Regions from separate parts of the Desulfosporosinus youngiae DSM 17734 genome, predicted to be linked through region 3. Evidence: a T-box and tRNA genes for the amino acid it is inferred to sense, from the RefSeq annotation. Region 3 holds a T-box; the other regions hold tRNA genes.
The links. The T-box of region 3 lies ahead of ileS (isoleucine--tRNA ligase). A T-box ahead of a tRNA ligase gene usually reads a tRNA of that ligase, here a tRNA-Ile.
Positions count from the first base shown of each region.

Region 1: it encodes a tRNA-Ile, which carries the amino acid that the T-box ahead of ileS (isoleucine--tRNA ligase) is inferred to sense. The anticodon was not compared.
Region 2: it encodes a tRNA-Ile, which carries the amino acid that the T-box ahead of ileS (isoleucine--tRNA ligase) is inferred to sense. The anticodon was not compared.

Region 1 is NZ_CM001441.1:107,787-112,012, reverse strand. Features, by position in the region: rRNA gene DESYODRAFT_RS00550 (23S ribosomal RNA) at 1-2,046, opposite strand, end outside; tRNA gene DESYODRAFT_RS00545 (tRNA-Ala) at 2,156-2,231, opposite strand; tRNA gene DESYODRAFT_RS00540 (tRNA-Ile) at 2,334-2,410, opposite strand; rRNA gene DESYODRAFT_RS00535 (16S ribosomal RNA) at 2,649-4,216, opposite strand.
Region 2 is NZ_CM001441.1:2,168,473-2,172,698, reverse strand. Features, by position in the region: rRNA gene DESYODRAFT_RS10205 (23S ribosomal RNA) at 1-2,100, opposite strand, end outside; tRNA gene DESYODRAFT_RS10200 (tRNA-Ala) at 2,268-2,343, opposite strand; tRNA gene DESYODRAFT_RS10195 (tRNA-Ile) at 2,346-2,422, opposite strand; rRNA gene DESYODRAFT_RS10190 (16S ribosomal RNA) at 2,781-4,226, opposite strand, start outside.
Region 3 is NZ_CM001441.1:4,773,892-4,778,117, forward strand. Features, by position in the region: gene ileS (isoleucine--tRNA ligase) at 1-2,141, opposite strand, end outside; T-box leader at 2,428-2,635, opposite strand; gene DESYODRAFT_RS22085 (hypothetical protein) at 2,702-3,187, opposite strand; gene DESYODRAFT_RS22090 (DivIVA domain-containing protein) at 3,273-3,734, opposite strand; gene DESYODRAFT_RS22095 (YlmH family RNA-binding protein) at 3,746-4,226, opposite strand, start outside.

The DNA of each region.
Region 1 (4,226 bases), 990 kb from region 3:
CGCATCTTCACGGGTATTACAATTTCGCCGAGTCCCTCGTTGAGACAGTGTCCAGATCGTTACACCTTTCGTGCGGGTCAGAACTTACCTGACAAGGAATTTCGCTACCTTAGGACCGTTATAGTTACGGCCGCCGTTTACTGGGGCTTCAATTCAAAGCTTCGGGTTGCCCCTAACCTCTCCTCTTAACCTTCCAGCACCGGGCAGGTGTCAGCCCCTATACTTCTCCTTTCGGATTTGCAGGGACCTGTGTTTTTGTTAAACAGTCGCCTGGACCATTTCTCTGCGGCTCACTCTTCAGTGAGCGCCCCTTCTCCCGAAGTTACGGGGCTATTTTGCCGAGTTCCTTAACGAGGGTTTTCTCGCGCGCCTTAGGATTCTCACCCCATCTACCTGTGTCGGTTTACGGTACGGGCACCTGGTCACTCACTAGAGGTTTTTCTTGACAGCCTGGAGTCGGTTACTTCGCTACTTATGTTCGCTCCCCATCACGTCTCAGAGTATCGCAGGGCGGATTTGCCTACCCTACCTCCTACTCGCTTGGGCGTGCTCGACCAACGGCACGCTTAACCTATCCTTCTGTGTCACCCCATTGCTCAGACATTTCCAGGTGGTACTGGAATTTCAGCCAGTTGTCCATCACCTACGCCTTTCGGCCTCGGCTTAGGTCCCGACTTACCCTGGGCGGACGAGCCTTCCCCAGGAAACCTTAGATTTTCGGCGGGAAGGATTCTCACCTTCCTTTTCGCATACTCATACCGGCATTCTCACTTCTATCCACTCCACCATTCCTTACAGAATGACTTCTCTGCTGATAGAACGCTCCCCTACCCCTGCGCATCAAGCGCAAGCCATAGCTTCGGTGATACACTTGAGCCCCGTTACATTTTCGGCGCAGAACCACTCGACCAGTGAGCTATTACGCACTCTTTAAATGGTGGCTGCTTCTGAGCCAACATCCTGGTTGTCTGTGCAATTCCACATCCTTTCCCACTTAGTGTATACTTTGGGACCTTAGCTGATGGTCTGGGCTGTTTCCCTTTCGACTATGAAGCTTATCCCCCACAGTCTGACTCCCAATCTAAATCCAATGGCATTCGGAGTTTGATAAGGTTCGGTAACCTGGTAAGGCCCCTAGCCTATTCAGTGCTCTACCGCCATCGCTCATCAATTGAGGCTAGCCCTAAAGCTATTTCGGGGAGAACCAGCTATCTCCGTGTTCGATTGGCATTTCACCCCTACCCACAGCTCATCCCCTGCCTTTTCAACGACAGTGAGTTCGGGCCTCCAGTGGGTTTTACCCCACCTTCACCCTGGCCATGGGTAGATCACACGGTTTCGGGTCTACAGCATGCAACTTTCGCCCTTTTCAGACTCGCTTTCGCTTCGGCTCCGGCTTCCCGCCTTAACCTCGCTGCATACCGTAACTCGCCGGTTCATTCTACAAAAGGCACGCCACTACACTAACGTGCTGTGACTGCTTGTAAGCGTACGGTTTCAGGTTCTTTTTCACTCCTCTTCCGAGGTGCTTTTCACCTTTCCCTCACGGTACTGGTTCGCTATCGGTCGCTAAGTAGTATTTAGCCTTGGGAGGTGGTCCTCCCTGCTTCCCACGGGGTTTCACGTGTCCCGCGGTACTCAGGATTCCCTCACAGTTTAGTTCTCTTTCGTTTACAGGGGTGTTACCTTCTTTGCCGAGACATTCCAGTCTTCTTCAGCTAGAGATCTTCACTTAAAAGAGGGTCCTACAACCCCGAATCCCGAAGGATTCGGTTTGGGCTCTTCCCGTTTCGCTCGCCGCTACTCAGGGAATCGATGATTCTTTCTTTTCCTCCAGGTACTTAGATGTTTCAGTTCCCTGGGTTGTCTTCATCAACCTATGTATTCAGTTGAGGATAACCGGACATGACTCCGGTTGGGTTGCCCCATTCGGGTATCCACGGATCAAGACCTGCTTACGATTCCCCGTGGCATTTCGCTGTTAACCGCGCCCTTCTTCGACTCTTAGCGCCTAGGCATCCACCGTACGCCCTTAGTAGCTTGACCTATTGATCGCTACGTCTAGGTTTACTCAAAACTTGCGTTTTGATGTGAATTCTTTGACTTTACTAGTTTTCTTCTCTATGCAGTTTTCAAAGAACACTTATAAAAACAATGGTGGAGGTAAGCGGGATCGAACCGCTGACCCCCTGCTTGCAAGGCAGGTGCTCTCCCAGCTGAGCTATACCCCCATTTTCGATGTTAGTCGTCAAAATTCAGTTCATACGTTCATATGACACCGGTTCTGCTCGGTCATTGCTGACCTCCGGCTTCTGCCCTCTGACTTCTTGAATTGGTGGGCCTAGATGGATTCGAACCATCGACCTCACGATTATCAGTCGTGCGCTCTAACCAACTGAGCTACAGGCCCATTAAATTTGCTGAGTTCCCATTACTAATCGTGACTCTTAATTCTCCATTCGAACCACGATTACCTGGTCTCTCAAAACTAAACAACAGCTCTCTCCAATGAGTTGCCGATCCCTCGGCTTGAGTCTTGCGACTCTTTGTTGATCTCTCGTCAAACTCAGTTTCTCAACTTTGCTCTCCGAAAGAACCGACCAATAGGATGTTCGTCTAAAGCCTGAGCTCTAAACCGTTCTCCTTAGAAAGGAGGTGATCCAGCCGCACCTTCCGATACGGCTACCTTGTTACGACTTCACCCCAATCATCGGCCCCACCTTCGACGGCTAGCTCCCTTTCGGGTTACCTCACCGGCTTCGGGTGTTGCAGACTTTCGTGGTGTGACGGGCGGTGTGTACAAGGCCCGGGAACGTATTCACCGCAGTATGCTGACCTGCGATTACTAGCGATTCCGACTTCATGCAGGCGAGTTGCAGCCTGCAATCCGAACTGAGACCGGCTTTCTCGGATTGGCTTCACCTCACGGCTTCGCTTCCGTCTGTACCGGCCATTGTAGCACGTGTGTAGCCCAAGACATAAGGGGCATGATGATTTGACGTCATCCCCACCTTCCTCCGGTTTATCACCGGCAGTCTATCTAGAGTGCTCAACCTTACTTGTTAGCAACTAAATACAGGGGTTGCGCTCGTTGCGGGACTTAACCCAACATCTCACGACACGAGCTGACGACAACCATGCACCACCTGTCTCTCTGCTCCCCGAAGGGCACCCCCATGTTTCCGCGGGGTTCAGAGGATGTCAAGCCTTGGTAAGGTTCTTCGCGTTGCGTCGAATTAAACCACATGCTCCACCGCTTGTGCGGGCCCCCGTCAATTCCTTTGAGTTTCAACCTTGCGGCCGTACTCCCCAGGCGGAGTGCTTATTGTGTTAACTGCGGCACAGAAGGGGTCGATACCCTCTACACCTAGCACTCATCGTTTACGGCGTGGACTACCAGGGTATCTAATCCTGTTTGCTCCCCACGCTTTCGCGCCTCAGCGTCAGTTACAGTCCAGAAAGTCGCCTTCGCCACTGGTGTTCCTCCACATATCTACGCATTTCACCGCTACACGTGGAATTCCACTTTCCTCTCCTGTCCTCAAGATCTCCAGTTTCCGATGCACTCTCAGGGTTGAGCCCTGATCTTTCACACCAGACTTAAAAATCCGCCTACGCGCCCTTTACGCCCAATAATTCCGGACAACGCTTGCCCCCTACGTATTACCGCGGCTGCTGGCACGTAGTTAGCCGGGGCTTCCTCCTTGGGTACCGTCATGTCCTCTCAATATTCTCAAGAAGACCGTTCTTCCCCAAAGACAGTACTTTACAATCCGAAGACCTTCATCATACACGCGGCGTTGCTCCGTCAGACTTTCGTCCATTGCGGAAGATTCCCCACTGCTGCCTCCCGTAGGAGTCTGGGCCGTGTCTCAGTCCCAGTGTGGCCGTTCACCCTCTCAGGCCGGCTACTGATCGTCGCCTTGGTAGGCCTTTACCCCACCAACCAGCTAATCAGACGCGGGTCCATCCATAATCGATAGCATATTCAGAGGCCATCTTTCCTTAAGTCGTGATGCCACATCTTAAGATTATCCGGTATTAGCCCTCGTTTCCAAGGGTTGTCCCGGCTTTATGGGTAGGTTACCCACGCGTTACTCACCCGTCCGCCACTAAGACTTTCTCTAAGTAAACTCTTCGAAAGTCTCCGTTCGACTTGCATGTGTTAGGCACGCCGCCAGCGTTCGTCCTGAGCCAGGATCAAACTCTCCAAAAAAAGTTATTCA
Region 2 (4,226 bases), 2.6 Mb from region 3:
ATGTCAAGCTGCAGTAAAGCTCCATGGGGTCTTTCTGTCCTGTCGCAGGTAACCCGCATCTTCACGGGTATTACAATTTCGCCGAGTCCCTCGTTGAGACAGTGTCCAGATCGTTACACCTTTCGTGCGGGTCAGAACTTACCTGACAAGGAATTTCGCTACCTTAGGACCGTTATAGTTACGGCCGCCGTTTACTGGGGCTTCAATTCAAAGCTTCGGGTTGCCCCTAACCTCTCCTCTTAACCTTCCAGCACCGGGCAGGTGTCAGCCCCTATACTTCTCCTTTCGGATTCGCAGGGACCTGTGTTTTTGTTAAACAGTCGCCTGGACCATTTCTCTGCGGCTCACTCTTCAGTGAGCGCCCCTTCTCCCGAAGTTACGGGGCTATTTTGCCGAGTTCCTTAACGAGGGTTTTCTCGCGCGCCTTAGGATTCTCACCCCATCTACCTGTGTCGGTTTACGGTACGGGCACCTGGTCACTCACTAGAGGTTTTTCTTGACAGCCTGGAGTCGGTTACTTCGCTACTTATGTTCGCTCCCCATCACGTCTCAGAGTCTCGCAGGGCGGATTTGCCTACCCTACCTCCTACTCGCTTGGGCGTGCTCGACCAACGGCACGCTTAACCTATCCTTCTGTGTCACCCCATTGCTCAGACATTTCCAGGTGGTACTGGAATTTCAGCCAGTTGTCCATCACCTACGCCTTTCGGCCTCGGCTTAGGTCCCGACTTACCCTGGGCGGACGAGCCTTCCCCAGGAAACCTTAGATTTTCGGCGGGAAGGATTCTCACCTTCCTTTTCGCATACTCATACCGGCATTCTCACTTCTATCCACTCCACCATTCCTTACAGAATGACTTCTCTGCTGATAGAACGCTCCCCTACCCCTGCGCATCAAGCGCAAGCCATAGCTTCGGTGATACACTTGAGCCCCGTTACATTTTCGGCGCAGAACCACTCGACCAGTGAGCTATTACGCACTCTTTAAATGGTGGCTGCTTCTGAGCCAACATCCTGGTTGTCTGTGCAATTCCACATCCTTTCCCACTTAGTGTATACTTTGGGACCTTAGCTGATGGTCTGGGCTGTTTCCCTTTCGACTATGAAGCTTATCCCCCACAGTCTGACTCCCAATCTAAATCCAATGGCATTCGGAGTTTGATAAGGTTCGGTAACCTGGTAAGGCCCCTAGCCTATTCAGTGCTCTACCGCCATCGCTCATCAATTGAGGCTAGCCCTAAAGCTATTTCGGGGAGAACCAGCTATCTCCGTGTTCGATTGGCATTTCACCCCTACCCACAGCTCATCCCCTGCCTTTTCAACGACAGTGAGTTCGGGCCTCCAGTGGGTTTTACCCCACCTTCACCCTGGCCATGGGTAGATCACACGGTTTCGGGTCTACAGCATGCAACTTTCGCCCTCTTCAGACTCGCTTTCGCTTCGGCTCCGGCTTCCCGCCTTAACCTCGCTGCATACCGTAACTCGCCGGTTCATTCTACAAAAGGCACGCCACTACACCAACGTGCTGTGACTGCTTGTAAGCGCACGGTTTCAGGTTCTTTTTCACTCCTCTTCCGAGGTGCTTTTCACCTTTCCCTCACGGTACTGGTTCGCTATCGGTCGCTAAGTAGTATTTAGCCTTGGGAGGTGGTCCTCCCTGCTTCCCACGGGGTTTCACGTGTCCCGCGGTACTCAGGATTCCCTCACAGTTTGGTTCCTTTTCGTTTACAGGGGTCTTACCTTCTCTGCCCGGACGTTCCAGTCCTGTTCAGCTAAGGAACCATTCTTAAAAGAGGGTCCTACAACCCCGAATCCCGAAGGATTCGGTTTGGGCTCTTCCCGTTTCGCTCGCCGCTACTCAGGGAATCGATGATTCTTTCTTTTCCTCCGGGTACTTAGATGTTTCAGTTCCCCGGGTTGTCTTCATCAACCTATGTATTCAGTTGAGGATAACCGGACATGACTCCGGTTGGGTTGCCCCATTCGGGTATCCACGGATCAAAACCTGCTTACGATTCCCCGTGGCATTTCGCTGTTAACCGCGCCCTTCTTCGACTCTTAGCGCCTAGGCATCCACCGTACGCCCTTAGTAGCTTGACCTAGTTGATCGCTACGTCTAGGTTTACTCAAAACTTGCGTTTTGATGTGAATTCTTTGACTTTACTAGTTTCTTTCTCTATGCAGTTTTCAAAGAACATGGCCGAAATTCTTTGCACCAGAGTCTAAGTTCTTTCGAACATCGGACTTCGTGCCTCGAACCTCGATAATGGTGGAGGTAAGCGGGATCGAACCGCTGACCCCCTGCTTGCAAGGCAGGTGCTCTCCCAGCTGAGCTATACCCCCATTGGTGGGCCTAGATGGATTCGAACCATCGACCTCACGATTATCAGTCGTGCGCTCTAACCAACTGAGCTACAGGCCCATTTCGATATTCGAAGTTTAGTAGATCAATTTTCGATTTTGATATGCCTTGCGGCATTTGGAATCTCTGTCTTACTACTATATTCGAACTTAATTAATTTGTGAGTTTCCATTTCACCGATCATCTCAATTCACCATCCGCGGAGCGAATTTCCATTCGAACCTCGAATATTGAGCCTCGATTACCTGGTCTCTCAAAACTAAACAACAGCTCTCTCCAATGAGTTGCCGATCCCTCGTCTTGAGTCTTTCGACTCGTATTGATCTCTCATCAAACTCAGCTTCTCAACCTTGCTCTCCGAAAGAACCGACCAATAGGATGTTCGTCTAAAGCCTAAGCTCTAAACCGTTCTCCTTAGAAAGGAGGTGATCCAGCCGCACCTTCCGATACGGCTACCTTGTTACGACTTCACCCCAATCATCGGCCCCACCTTCGACGGCTAGCTCCCTTTCGGGTTACCTCACCGGCTTCGGGTGTTGCAGACTTTCGTGGTGTGACGGGCGGTGTGTACAAGGCCCGGGAACGTATTCACCGCAGTATGCTGACCTGCGATTACTAGCGATTCCGACTTCATGCAGGCGAGTTGCAGCCTGCAATCCGAACTGAGACCGGCTTTCTCGGATTGGCTTCACCTCACGGCTTCGCTTCCGTCTGTACCGGCCATTGTAGCACGTGTGTAGCCCAAGACATAAGGGGCATGATGATTTGACGTCATCCCCACCTTCCTCCGGTTTATCACCGGCAGTCTATCTAGAGTGCTCAACCTCACTTGTTAGCAACTAAATACAGGGGTTGCGCTCGTTGCGGGACTTAACCCAACATCTCACGACACGAGCTGACGACAACCATGCACCACCTGTCTCTCTGCTCCCCGAAGGGCACCCCCATGTTTCCACGGGGTTCAGAGGATGTCAAGCCTTGGTAAGGTTCTTCGCGTTGCGTCGAATTAAACCACATGCTCCACCGCTTGTGCGGGCCCCCGTCAATTCCTTTGAGTTTCAACCTTGCGGCCGTACTCCCCAGGCGGAGTGCTTATTGTGTTAACTGCGGCACAGAAGGGGTCGATACCCTCTACACCTAGCACTCATCGTTTACGGCGTGGACTACCAGGGTATCTAATCCTGTTTGCTCCCCACGCTTTCGCGCCTCAGCGTCAGTTACAGTCCAGAAAGTCGCCTTCGCCACTGGTGTTCCTCCACATATCTACGCATTTCACCGCTACACGTGGAATTCCACTTTCCTCTCCTGTCCTCAAGATCTCCAGTTTCCGATGCACTCTCAGGGTTGAGCCCTGATCTTTCACACCAGACTTAAAAATCCGCCTACGCGCCCTTTACGCCCAATAATTCCGGACAACGCTTGCCCCCTACGTATTACCGCGGCTGCTGGCACGTAGTTAGCCGGGGCTTCCTCCTTGGGTACCGTCATGTGAAATCAATATTTTCAACCTCACCGTTCTTCCCCAAAGACAGTACTTTACAATCCGAAGACCTTCATCATACACGCGGCGTTGCTCCGTCAGACTTTCGTCCATTGCGGAAGATTCCCCACTGCTGCCTCCCGTAGGAGTCTGGGCCGTGTCTCAGTCCCAGTGTGGCCGTTCACCCTCTCAGGCCGGCTACTGATCGTCGCCTTGGTAGGCCTTTACCCCACCAACCAGCTAATCAGACGCGGGTCCATCCATAATCGATAGCATATACAGAGGCCATCTTTCCTTAAGTCGCGATGCCACGTCTTAAGATTATCCGGTATTAGCCCTCGTTTCCAAGGGTTGTCCCGGCTTTATGGGTAGGTTACCCACGCG
Region 3 (4,226 bases):
TCAATGGTACAGAAATTATGAATGGTATGATAAGCCCAATGGAATTCATAACTCTCATATCCAAGCAGAACCCGTTCAACGACTTTAGATAGCTTAAGCAAAGCCCAGCGATCAATTTCCTGAAGTTCTTGATAACTCACCTTATCTTTGGCCGGATCGAAATCATTGAGGTTACTTAGCAGGAAACGCATGGTATTACGAATTTTACGATAGGCTTCAGACATTTGCTTCATAATACGCGGAGAAGCAGCAACATCATTTTTATAATCCACGGAACTTACCCAGAGCCGCAGAATGTCCGCACCTAATTCCTGAACAACCTTAAGAGGATCGACTCCATTGCCCAGAGATTTTGACATCTTGCGACCTTGCTCATCAACGACGAAACCATGAGTAAGCACATTTCGATAAGGTGCTTGACCAAAAGCAGCAACTGAAGTTGATAACGATGAATTGAACCAGCCACGGTGCTGATCTGACCCTTCCAGGTAGAGATCCGCTGGCCAGGCAAGCTCAGCCCGCTGCTTTAAGACGCCGGCATGGCTCGTTCCGGAATCAAACCAAACGTCCATAATATCCGTCTCCTTGCGGAATTTCGTACCGCCGCACTCACAAGCGGTTCCTTCAGGCAGCAATTCCGCAGGCGAATGGGCAAACCAAGCATCTGACCCTTCTTGACGGAAAAAGTCCTGAACCTTTGCTATGGTTTGGTCGTTCACCAACACATTTCCGCAATCTTCACAATAGAAAATAGGAATAGGAACCCCCCAAGTCCTTTGTCGGGAAATACACCAGTCTCCTCGATCTGCGATCATGTTAAAGATCCGGTCTCTTCCCCAGGCAGGAATCCAGCGAACCTTCTCAATCTCATCCAAGGCCGCTTGACGAAAGCCATCAATGGAAGCAAACCATTGTTCAGTTGCCCGGAAGATAATCGGGCTCTTGCAGCGCCAACAATGAGGATAACTATGTTTGATCGTTTCTTCAAGAACAAGATCTCCGGTGCCCTTAAGATCTTCTACGATCACAGGATTCGCCTTTTCTGTCTTAAGTCCGGCATAGGCCCCACCTTCTGACGTGAACTTTCCTCGATGATCAACCGGGCATAAGACGGGCAGCCCATATTGCTTACCAACTAAGAAGTCATCTTCCCCGTGGGCCGGTGCGGTGTGAACACAGCCTGTACCCGCTTCTAAGGTGACATGTTCTCCGCAGATGACCATGGAGTCACGATCCATGAGCGGATTTTTGCATAAGACTCCTTCAAGTTCCTTACCAGTGAGAGTCCTCTCAACCGGCAGTTCCAATTGCCATAAAGATCGTAAAGAATCCAGCATTCCCTCAGCAACCACCCAGTGTTCTTGCTGAGCACTGACCACAGCATAAGTCAACTCAGGATGTACACTGATCGCCAAGTTTGCGGGCAAGGTCCAAGGAGTCGTCGTCCAAATAACGACAAATGTATTTTCTTCGGTAAGGACACTCAACCCATTGCGTACTGCAAATTTAACGTAAATCGCTGTAGCGGGTTTATCTGCGTATTCTATTTCAGCCTCAGCCAGTGCCGTCTCACAAGAAGGGCACCAGTAGACAGGTTTTAACCCCTTATAAATATAACCTTTCTTGGTCATATCCCCAAAAACTCCGATTTGAGCGGCCTCGTACTCTTTTTGCAGCGTCAGATAAGGATGGTCCCAATCCCCGCGCACTCCAAGCCGCTTAAATTCCTCACGTTGAATCCCGACATATTTCTCAGCATAATCTTTACATTTCTGCCGAAATTCCAGAGCCGAGACCGCATGACGGTTGACTCCTAATTTCTTAATAACTTGTTGCTCAATAGGAAGCCCATGGGTATCCCATCCCGGCACATAAGGCGCATCAAAACCCATCATGGTTTTGTATTTGACAATGATATCTTTCAAGACTTTATTGATGGCATGCCCAAGATGAATATCTCCGTTCGCATAGGGCGGACCATCATGAAGGATAAATTTAGGTCGTCCTTCCCGGGCTTTCTGTACTTTTTCATAAAGCTTTTCTTCTTCCCAAGCTTTGAGGATTTCAGGTTCCTTTTTAGGAAGATTTCCTCGCATCGGGAAATCAGTTTCAGGTAGGTTTAATGTATCGCGATAATCCATTAATTGTTTTCCTCCTTTAAGATTTTAAGACTTAAGACTCCTTCGGGTCGGGCAGCTTCTCGCACATCCGTTCACTCAGCACTCCGAGCCTCGCCCACGCGCTTTCGGGGGAGCTTCGCCAAACCTCCGGGTAATACCTGAAGTGAACCCGTGGCTACGCTTCCCACGAAAGCTTTGTGCGCCTTACCGCCTCTACGTACGATGAGTTCACTCCTGTGCGAGAAGCTGCCTTCCTTTGAGGTCTTTTAATTTTTCAAGATAGTATAACTAAAAAACCCCACCCCTAAAAAGGGGCGAGATTATCACTCACGGTACCACCCTTGTCGCCATATAGCCACTCGGAAGTCTTTTAACGGAGACAAACCGAACAAAGCTTACTAAAATTCAGCGTTTCACTCCAAGGGGATTCTCTTTGTCGTTTCTCACGGGCTCACACCATACCCCGCTCGCTGTTGAGCTTATCTGACAAAGACTGTCCTTTTCAACGTGTCTATACATATTAATAGTATTAAACGTATTATTGGTATCAGTGCTATAAACTATACAATCAGTATCAATTATTAATCCTTTAAAATAACTTTTCGTAAGATAGAAACCAGTTTAGCTTGACCTTCAGAGTCGACCGGATCTACCATCCACAGACACAGGAAGGAAAACTTTCGGCTTCTCCACTCCTGAACAAAGGGGTTCATTTGATCTTTACATAGGTATAAATGCTTAGAATCTTGAGGAGGCGTCAAACTGACAACAACTCCACGCTGCTCCATTTCATCCATGGCTCTAAATGCACGATCCAATAAATCATCACTCCCAGTCATTAACACATCCCCAGAGCGAAAATGACTGTCCGCTTCCGCAAACCCCACGCTGAAAATTTTCGTATCCTTCTCATCTGCTTGAAAATGATCTGAATGTAAATGATCAATGGGGATAAGCTGAACCTCTTGACCCCCTACTTTGCCAACGTAAATCTCATTCTCATCCTGATGCAATCCAAATCCTTGAATGAGAAAGTTCGGAGATATCTCACTAATTAATCTATACATCGATGAAATCCTTCTCCTTCAAAGTCATCTATAGAACATTTTACCACAAAAATAAACAGATTCGCAACACTTCGCTATAATCACGTTAAGCTATGCCTTCATTCTTCTCCTGTAAAGCTTCCAGATCTAAGTGGGCTAACAGAAAAGACTTCAGCTGTGTGCGCAATAAATCACGTTTTCTTGAAAGACTCTGGATCTCTTCCTGTATTCTTTCCCACTTTTCCTGTGCTTCAGAAACTTTACTCAGTTTTTGATGCTCTGCCTCACGTAGTATAAGTGCTGCCTCTTGACGTGCCGCCTCTTTAACATCTTCAGCGGTTTTTTGAGCTAACACCAGCGTCTGTTGTAAAGTGTTCTCGATTTCACGAAAATGGCTGATTTCTGCTTCCAGCCTATTCGCTTTTTCTCGGAGTTCAAAATTTTCAGTATAGGCTGATTCAAATTCTTGACTGACGTTCTCAAGAAACTTTTCCACTTCTTCACATTGAAAGCCCCGAATGCCTTTGCGAAATGTTTTATTTCGAATATCGAGAGGTGTCATTTCCATTTTATCCCCTCCTAATGCCGTTGTGACCGGAAAAGTATGATTTGCCATGCTATTCGTTCTTTGCGCGTCTGAGTGCTTTCCAAAAGCTTAATTCGCCCATACCCCCGGCAAGAGATCATATCATCAGGCTGAGCTTCCGTATCCGCTTTGGACACCACAATGCCCCCTCTTCTGACCTTACCTTGAATTATCAATTCCTGTGCCGTACTCCTCGATACTTTAAAAGCATTAGCGATTACCGCATCCAGGCGTGATGAATTAACGGTAATACGCCGCTCTTCACCCTTATCAGGCAGCAAGTCCGGTTCACCGTTAGCAAGCAGAACCTCAATTTTCTCGCGTCCCGCCTGGGTCCAGTGGTTTAACAAAAAGGGAGCAATTTCTGAGGTCGTTGCAACATAAAAGCCACTCCTCCCAACCTGGATATCTCCAAAAACATCCCTTCTAAAGCCTAGTCCCATGAGAGATCCCAGTATCTGGGGATGTGCAAGT